Regions from separate parts of the Bradyrhizobium sp. CCGUVB14 genome, predicted to be linked through region 1. Evidence: predicted binding sites of a transcription regulator. Region 1 holds the regulator's gene; each other region holds the start of a gene.
What was found. Region 1 encodes PhoB, which activates phosphate uptake and scavenging genes when phosphate is short. Its sites were predicted from a motif close to TGTCATNNANCTGTCAT; they were not measured.
Positions count from the first base shown of each region.

Region 1 (2,186 bases):
TTCGACACCGACCTCCAGGAGCTCACGCGCCTGGTTGCCGAGATGGGCGGCATCGCCGAGCGCATGATCGTCGATTCCGTCGACGCGCTGATCCGCCGTGATATCGCGCTCGGCCAGCGCGTCGTCACCATCGACGCCGAGCTCGACGCGCTGCAGAAGAAGATCGAGGAACGCGCCGTGCTCACGATCGCGCGCCGCCAGCCGATGGCGGTGGATCTGCGCGAAATCGTCGGCGCCATGCGCGTCGCGACCGATCTCGAACGCATCGGCGACCTCGCCAAGAACATGGGCAAGCGCGTCGCGGCGCTGGAGACGGATTTCCATCCGCTCAAGCTGTTCCGCGGCCTCGAGCACATGACCGACCTCGTGCAGCAGCAGGTCAAGTCGGTGCTGGACGCCTATGCCGCGCACGATCTGCCGGCGGCGATGGCGGTGTGGAAGGGCGACGAGGAAGTCGACGCCATCTGCACCTCGCTGTTCCGCGAGCTCCTCACCTATATGATGGAGGACCCGCGCAACATCTCGTTCTGCATCCATCTGATGTTCTGCGCCAAGAACATCGAGCGGATCGGCGACCACGCCACCAACATTGCCGAGACCGTGTTCTACATGATCGAAGGCCAGGCCATCACCGACAAGCGACCGAAGGGCGACATGACGACCTTCGCCACCACGGTCCCCAATACTTGAATCCTTAAGGAGCGACGACCCAATGGGCGCACGCATTATGGTGGTTGAAGACGAGGAAGCTCTCACCGAGCTCCTCCGCTACAACCTCGAGGGCGACGGCTATGACGTCGAGACGGTGATGCGCGGCGACGACGCCGACACCCGCCTCAAGGAGCACATCCCCGATCTGATCGTGCTCGACTGGATGCTGCCGGGGCTTTCCGGCATCGAGCTGTGCCGCCGGCTGCGGACGCGGTCCGACACCAAGCAGCTGCCGATCATCATGCTCACCGCGCGCGGCGAGGAGAGCGAGCGGGTGCGGGGCCTTGCGACCGGCGCCGACGACTACATCGTCAAGCCGTTCTCGGTGCCCGAGCTGCTGGCCCGGGTGAAGGGTCTGCTGCGGCGCGCAAGTCCCGAGCGGCTCGCAACCGTGCTCGCTTTCGGTGACATCGAGCTCGATCGCGAAAAGCGCCGCGTGGCGCGCTCGGGCCGGCCGATTGATCTCGGCCCCACCGAATATCGCCTGCTGGAGTTTTTCCTGGAGCACCCCGGTCGTGTGTTCTCGCGCGAGCAGCTGCTCGACAGCGTCTGGGGCCGCGATATCTATATCGACGAGCGCACCGTCGACGTGCATATCGGTCGCCTGCGCAAGCTGCTCAATCTTGGTCGCGAGCAGGATCCGATCCGCACGGTGCGCGGTGCGGGCTATGCGCTCGATGACCGGTTTGCGAAGGCCGAGCAGGCCTAAGGCTCTTGCAAGCAGACAAAATAAAAAGCGCGCTGGATGGCGCGCTTTTTTATTTCCCCGGTCGTCCCGGCCTTGTGCCGGGACGAGGTTAACTGGATGCGCTTACCGCGTGCCCGGCTTCGCCGGCGCGCGCCGCCGATCCGCTGCCGGCTGATACGCCACCCGCGAGTGCTGGGCGCAGTAGGGCAGGCCGGAGAGCGCCTTGCCGCCGCAGAAGAAGAAATCCGGGCTCGAGGGATCGCCGACCGGCCAGTGGCAGGTCGCCTCGTTCAATTCGAGCAGCGACAGCCGCTGGCTCATCGGCACCACGTTGTCGTAGGTGACCGGTTCAGCCTCGACTTCGACCTCGAAGGCCTGCGCCAGCGCGGTATTGCCACGCGCGATGGGCCTGCTCACCCGCATCATGTGCTGCGCCGGACGCGCCTTGCGCGGCCGCGGAGCTGCCGAGGACGGGCTCTTGGCGCGGCCCGACAGGCCGAGCCTGTGCACCTTGCCGATCACGGCGTTGCGGGTGACATTCCCAAGCTCAGCGGCGATCTGGCTGGCCGAAAGTCCGGCCTCCCAGAGCTTTTTCAACTGCTCGACGCGATCGTCGGACCAGGTCAAAACCGTCATTGTAACCTTTCCTTCGCCGCGCGCCTGCCATCCTGGGGCGGCACGACGAATGCCTAAGCTTCGAAAAACCCGTGCCGCCAGAATCCCTTAAGGTTCGCCGGGCGCAATGAGCCGCCCGAACGTTTACGCCGGTACATGAGGACTTTTGGGA
Region 1 is NZ_JANADS010000001.1:9,485,310-9,487,495, reverse strand. It holds gene phoU (phosphate signaling complex protein PhoU) at 1-690, shown strand, start outside; gene phoB (phosphate regulon transcriptional regulator PhoB) at 713-1,420, shown strand; gene NLM32_RS44420 (GcrA family cell cycle regulator) at 1,523-2,035, opposite strand.

Region 2 (2,186 bases), 2.0 Mb from region 1:
CCAGGAAGCGCTCGACGCCGGTCGTCAGCTGGAAGCTGCGCGCGCCCATGAAGCCGCCATAGGCGGGATAGAGCGACATGGTGTCGTAGCCGCAGCGGCGCAGCGCCAGCGGCAGGCCGCGCTCGACGCGACCCGAGGCGATGCGCGTCACGAAATAGGCAAAGCGGCCGAACGAGCGCGAGGAGAGACCGGCAAGCACGTTATACTCGGTGAACCAGCTCGGCCCGCCATTGCTTTCGGCCAGGAAGGTACGCTCCTTGCCGTCCCAGGACTTGAAGTGACTGCCGTATCCCGGCGGCACCTTGATGCCCTGTGCGGCGCGGATGTCAAAGCTCGATTCATCATGGATCATGATGATGTTCGGCCGCCGGCCGGCCGGATGGCAAGAATCCACCAGCGGCATGTTGAGCCGCTCATTGGTCGAGGCGTCCGACTCCATGAAGCCGTACTGCACGAAATCGGATACGGCGGTGACGCCGGAGCGGAAGAATTTCGAGAGATAGCCGTCGTCGTAGTAGCCGCGCCAGGCTTCGTCGGGATGATAGACGGAATATCCGACCAACCCCGCGAGACAGGCGAGCATCGCGGCGAGTGCCGGAAGGCGGCGGATGCGGAATGGATCGAGCCACCACAGCGCATACATCAGCGGCAGCGTGACGAGGCCGGCCCCGATCACCGACCAGCGCAGATTCGGGAAGATCGTGAACAGGAACGCGACCGTGTCGCGGTCGATCATCATCAGGTCGATGAAGTTGACCGTCATCTGCACGACGTCGTGCTTGAGTCGCGACAGCAACACCAGCACCACGACCATGGTCAGAGACAGCGCGCCCGACAGCGCCGGCCGGCGCAACAGCGTGACCCAGAAGCAGTTGAGGATGCCCCAGGCGAGCAGGAAGGACAGCCGCGAGCCGAAATCGGTCTCGGTCTCGTACATCAGCGCAAGCGCCGCGAAATGCGGCGCGGCCACCGCGAGCAGCCGCCAGATGCCGAGCGCAGCGACGCTCGCCAGGACGGCGGTGGTGGCGGAAGGGCCTGGATTGGGCGCGGACGCCATCGACGACACGCAACTCTGGTCCGGCGCGGTGATGCCAAGCCGTCTGACCGGCCCGCGGCGTTCGGCGCAGCCGGAAAGCCTGCGCCGTGTCATAAAACTGTAATGGAATGGTCACGGGCAGGCAACGCGATCCGCCACCCGACCTTCGCTTAATGTTAGCGGGAGGCGAAAGGCCGCACCTCAGGCGACGCTAGGGTCTGGCGATCCCGGCGATGAACAGATCGATCACCCCCTCCGCCATCCGCTCGATTTCGTCTTCCGCCACGCCCCAGCGCGGAAAATGGCCGTCGAGGTTCATCCGGGCAAAGCCGTAGATCAGGGCACGGCCGGCGATCAGGATGCGCTTGAGATCCGCCGACCGCAGCAGGCCGTGCGCGGCCGCCTCGGCCAGCATCCGCTCGGTCAACGCGACCAGTTCGGCATTGTCGCGCGTCAGCTCGGCCGAACTGCCATGGGCGAAATAGCGTCCTGTCGAGATGATCTCGAAATGGGCGGGATTACGCATCGCCCATCGCACATAGGCGATGCCGAAGGCGCGGAAGCGGACCAGCGGGTCGGCCGACGGCGCCTCCGCCAGTGCAGCCTCGATCTCGACGCGAAAGCGCCGCTGCGCCTCCTCGGCCACCGCAGCCATCAGGGCGTCGCGGTTGGGAAAGTGCCGGAACGGCGCTCCCGGCGACACCGCCGCCCGGCGCGCCGCCTCGCGCACGGAGACCTCGGCACCCTCAGCCGCCAGTTGCAGCGCAGCATCAATCAGCACGCGGCGAAGGTCGCCGTGGTGATAGGGCCGGGCTTCGGATGTCTGGCGACGGGCGCGAGGTTTGGAGGTCCGAGGCTTGGTGGTCTGACGGGCGGGCATGGCGCCTTCTAGCATCACCCGAACGTGAATGTAAGCAGAGATTACATCGTTGACGGTCGCGTCACTCCGAAATGTAATCGATGATTACATAAAGGAGGAGACCACCATGTCGCAACGTCGAAGCTGGTTCGAAGGCTGGCGGCTGCTCGCCGTCCTCACGCTGTGCCTGATTGCTCTATGCCTCTGGATCGCCTCGATGCGGCAGTTCGAGGTCGAGGGCGTCCGGATGGTGATCCGTTTCACGGCGCGCAGCTCGCTCTCGCTGTTCTG
Region 2 is NZ_JANADS010000001.1:7,521,766-7,523,951, forward strand. It holds gene NLM32_RS35105 (LTA synthase family protein) at 1-1,057, opposite strand, end outside; gene NLM32_RS35110 (TetR/AcrR family transcriptional regulator) at 1,248-1,916, opposite strand; gene NLM32_RS35115 (hypothetical protein) at 2,023-2,186, shown strand, end outside.
Region 2: the regulator PhoB is predicted to act here: its motif matches at 1,145-1,161, upstream of NLM32_RS35105 (LTA synthase family protein).

Region 3 (2,186 bases), 1.3 Mb from region 1:
GCGCAAGGCCCGCCGGCGGCACGAGCCGCGGATCAGGCTCGTGAGCAACTGATCCTACAGCGTGGCCAGATCTTCCGGCACGTTGCCGAATCTCCGCAGCAGCGTGGCGTCGCCGAATTCGCCGGTCATGGGATCGCCGCTGCGGCTGAACGCGACCGCGCCGATATGGCCGGCACCGCGCGACAAGGCCTCGGCGCGTCGCAGCGCGGCCGTCGAGCTCTGACACTCCTCGGCGGCGCCCGCGACGGGCGATCCGTCGGCATCGATCAGGAAAGGCATTGCAACGTAATAGGTCACATCCGACATGGCGTTGCTCCGGTGATCAGAACTAGGCGGCGCCGCTCTTGCCCCGCGTCCAGCTGCGCGAGGTCTCGGGAATGCAGCCGGCGGAGATCGCGGCCTGCAGCTCTTCCAGTTCGGCTTCCAGATATTCGTTGGCCATGATCAGCGCCTTGATGGTGCTGCGCAGATTGCCGTCACACATCGCGATCGCCTGATCGCAGGCTTGCTCGTAATAGCTGTTGTCGAGAAGGGCGGGGACTGACATCTGCGGTGTCCTTGCGGGTTGTGCGTGCAGGTTTTTCTTGGTCGATTTCTTGGGCGTTTCCTGGGGCGTCGGCGGCGGGATTTATGTTCCTCTTTTGTTCTTTTTGAGTCAAGCGGATTCATTTGGGCCGCAAGCCGCGACCGCTCGCGGATCAGGCGATGATGTCGGGCGTGATCTGGTCTTCGATGAAGGCGATGCGGTCGCGCAACAACAGCTTGCGTTTCTTCAACCGCTGTAACCGCAATAGGTCGGGGGCGGGCGATTGATGCAGTGCATCGATCGCCGCATCGAGATCTCGGTGTTCCTGCTGCAACCGGGTGAGCTCGGCTTCGAGCTCACGCTCGTCTTCATTGGTCATGTTTGCGGTGGCCGAAAACCGATTAGCTTGAGATTAAGGCTGTGGATGCCCTGTGGAAATTATCGTCCTTGCGCGGCGTGATCGCAAGCGATCTGCGACCTTCGCGCACCGCTCTCTCGCAAGATATTTCAACGATTCGCAGCAGTGTCGCGCAAGCGCATTGATATCATGGATCTTTCACCGCGTGGTTCCTTACTCACGCTTCATTACATATGAATTTTCAAAAATGACGCTGCGACGACGGATATCCATCGACAGAACGAATCGCCGGTGTACACTTCTTCGTCCGGATCGAATCCAAGGTCACCCCTACCGAGGAGGTTTCGAATGACAATTCAGGCACATCTGGTTGAATTGGAACGGAAGCACAAAGTTCTCGAAAACGAATTGCACGAAGCTCTCGTGCACCTTTCAACAGACGACCTGCAAATTGTTGAGTTGAAGCGCCGGAAGTTGATGGTCAAGGACCAGATCGAGCGTCTGAAGCAAACCGGCGACACGCTTCACTAGTAACCCCCGTAACAGCGTAAAGTTTGATCGTATCCTTTCAGGCAGGGATGAGAGCGTTTGCGCTCGTCCCTGCTGTTAGGTGCGCGCCGTGCAATGATCGTTGCGCGGCCGCTTAAATTTCTGCGAGCTCTGCGACGTGGTCCGCGATCGCGAGCGACGATGTCAGTCCCGGCGATTCGATGCCGAACAGATTGACCAGACCCGCGACACCATGGTCGCGCGGACCCTGCATCAGGAAATCCTGGGTAGCCACCGCCGGCGGCACGATCTTCGGGCGGATGCCCGAATAGCTCGGCATCAACGCGCCGTCGGGAAGCGTCGGCCAGTATTTGCGGATCGCAGGATAGAAGCGCTCGGCACGCGACGGATCGACTTCATAGTCGATCGTCTCGATCCATTCGACGTCGGGGCCAAAGCGCGCCTGTCCCGCCATGTCCAGGGTGAGATGCACGCCGAGCCCGCCGGGCTCGGGCACGGGATAGATCAGGCGCGAGAACGGTGCGCGCGCGTTACAGCTGAAATAGTTTCCCTTGGCGAGATAGGCCGGCGGAATCCGGTCGATCGGCATGCCGTCGATGTGGCGTGCCACGGTCGTCGCCGAAAGCCCGGCGGCGTTGACGAGCAGGTCGCATTGCAGCGTCATCGGCGCTTCGCCGCCTGCTTCGATCTCGATCACGCCAGCGTCTGCCTTGGCGCGGATCAGCGGCGTGTGAAACGCAAAGGCTGCGCCGGCTTCCTCGGCTTCCCCGCGCAGCGAGAGCATGTAGGCAT
Region 3 is NZ_JANADS010000001.1:8,185,719-8,187,904, reverse strand. It holds gene NLM32_RS38305 (GGDEF domain-containing protein) at 1-52, shown strand, start outside; gene NLM32_RS38300 (hypothetical protein) at 55-306, opposite strand; gene NLM32_RS38295 (hypothetical protein) at 329-547, opposite strand; gene NLM32_RS38290 (YdcH family protein) at 699-905, opposite strand; gene NLM32_RS38285 (YdcH family protein) at 1,233-1,415, shown strand; gene NLM32_RS38280 (NAD(P)/FAD-dependent oxidoreductase) at 1,528-2,186, opposite strand, start outside.
Region 3: the regulator PhoB is predicted to act here: its motif matches at 1,132-1,148, upstream of NLM32_RS38285 (YdcH family protein).

Region 4 (2,186 bases), 4.8 Mb from region 1:
GCACCGTGAATTCGCCGCCGAGATGGCCCTGCGAATAGAGCAGCACGGCAATGATGCCCATCGTCTTCTGCGCATCATTGCCGCCGTGCCCGAGCGAATAGAGCGAGGCGGAGGCGAATTGCAGGATGCGGAAGGCGCGGTCGACCGCGAACGGCGTCGAGCGCACCGAGAGCCAGGATACGACCGCAACCAGCATCATCGCGAGCAGGAAGCCGACCAGCGGCGACAGCACGATCGCCAGGACCGCCTTGGTCAGCCCGCTCCAGACCGCCGCCGAGATTCCGGCCTTGGCCATGCCGCCGCCGACGAGCCCGCCGATCAGCGCATGCGACGAGGAAGACGGGATGCCGAGCGCCCAGGTCACGAGATTCCAGACGATGGCGCCGACAAGCGCTGCAAAGATCACCTGGGCATCGACAATTGCGGGGTCGATGATACCGGTGCCGATGGTCTGCGCGACGTGCAGGCCGAACACCATGAAGGCGACGAAATTGAAGAACGCAGCCCAGAACACCGCGAATTGCGGCCGCAGAACGCGGGTCGAAACGATGGTCGCGATCGAGTTGGCGGCATCGTGCAGGCCGTTCAGGAAGTCGAACAGCAGCGCGACGGCAATCAATCCGACCAGGACGGGAAGACCCAACGCAGCATCCACGGCGCGGCCCCTGCCCTAAACTTGCTCGATGACGATGCTGTTGATCTCGTTCGCGACGTCGTCGAAGCGATCGGCCACCTTTTCGAGGTGGTCGTAGATTTCGACGCCGACGATGAAGTCCATCGCGCTGCCGTCGCGGTGCTTGAGGAACAGCTCCTTCAGCCCGATGTCATGGAGGTCGTCGACGCGGCCTTCGAGCTTGGTCAGCTCTTCGGTGATCGCGGTCAGCATCGCGACGTTGGGCCCGATCGACTGCATCAGCGGCAGCGCACGTCCGACCAGATTGGCGCACTCGATCAGGAGTGCACCGATCTCGCGCATGGGCGGCTCGAAGGTGCGGACCTCGAACAGCATCACGGCTTTGGCGGTCTGCTGCATCTGGTCGATGGCATCGTCCATCGAGGTAATGAGGTTCTTGATGTCGCCGCGGTCGAACGGCGTGATGAACGTGCGGCGCACCGCCGTCAGCACCTCACGGGTGATGTTGTCGGCATCGTTCTCGAACTGGTTGACACGCTGACAGTAGACCGGCGTCTCCTCGCCGCCGTTCAACACGCCCTGAAGCGCGATCGCGCCCTGGATCACGGTTTGGGCGTGGCGGTCGAACAGGTCAAAGAACCGTTCTTCCTTGGGCAGGAAAGCACGAAACCATCGCATCATGGGTATAGTCTACCGGCTGGACATGGCCCGACCCGAACGGATCGTCACAAAACTGTCATAGACCATTTTCGTTCCGCGCGCGTGTCATCTCACGCCCGCGGAGCCGGATCATCCACCGGATTTACGCACCAACGGAATTGGTGCGATATCAATGATTTAGAGCGACCGCCGGAAGTAATGGGCAAATTCGCCGACGACACCACGGCGGAAGGTGAGCACGCAGATCACGAAGATCGAGCCCTGGATCACCGTCACCCACTGGCCGAATCCGGCCAGATATTGCTGCATGGCGATGATCGCGAAGGCGCCGACAACGGGACCGAAGACGGTACCGAGACCGCCAACCAGCGTCATCAGCACGACTTCGCCCGACATCGACCAGTGCACGTCGGTGAGCGAGGCATTCTGCGCCACGAACACTTTCAGCGCGCCGGCAAAGCCCGCCAGCGTCCCCGACAGGACAAACGCCAGGAACTTGTACTGATCGGTCCTGTAGCCGAGCGAGATGGCGCGCGGCTCGTTCTCACGGATCGACTTCAGGACCTCGCCGAACGGCGAGTTGATGATGCGATAGATCAGCAGGAAGCCCGCGAGGAAGCCGACCAGCACGACGTAGTAGAGCACGGTCGGCTTCGACAGATCGAGCACACCGAACATGTGCCCCTGCGGAATGCCCTGGATGCCGTCCTCGCCATGGGTGAACGGCGCCTGCAGATAGATGAAGTACAGCAACTGCGACAGCGCCAGCGTGATCATCGAGAAATAGATGCCCTGGCGGCGGATCGAGATGTAGCCGGTGATGAGCGACAGCCCGAACGCGGCGGCTATGCCGACGAGGATGCCGAGTTCAGGCGGCAGCGCCCATACTTTC
Region 4 is NZ_JANADS010000001.1:4,733,973-4,736,158, reverse strand. It holds gene NLM32_RS21825 (inorganic phosphate transporter) at 1-655, opposite strand, end outside; gene NLM32_RS21820 (DUF47 domain-containing protein) at 671-1,315, opposite strand; gene NLM32_RS21815 (branched-chain amino acid ABC transporter permease) at 1,472-2,186, opposite strand, start outside.
Region 4: the regulator PhoB is predicted to act here: its motif matches at 1,358-1,374, upstream of NLM32_RS21820 (DUF47 domain-containing protein).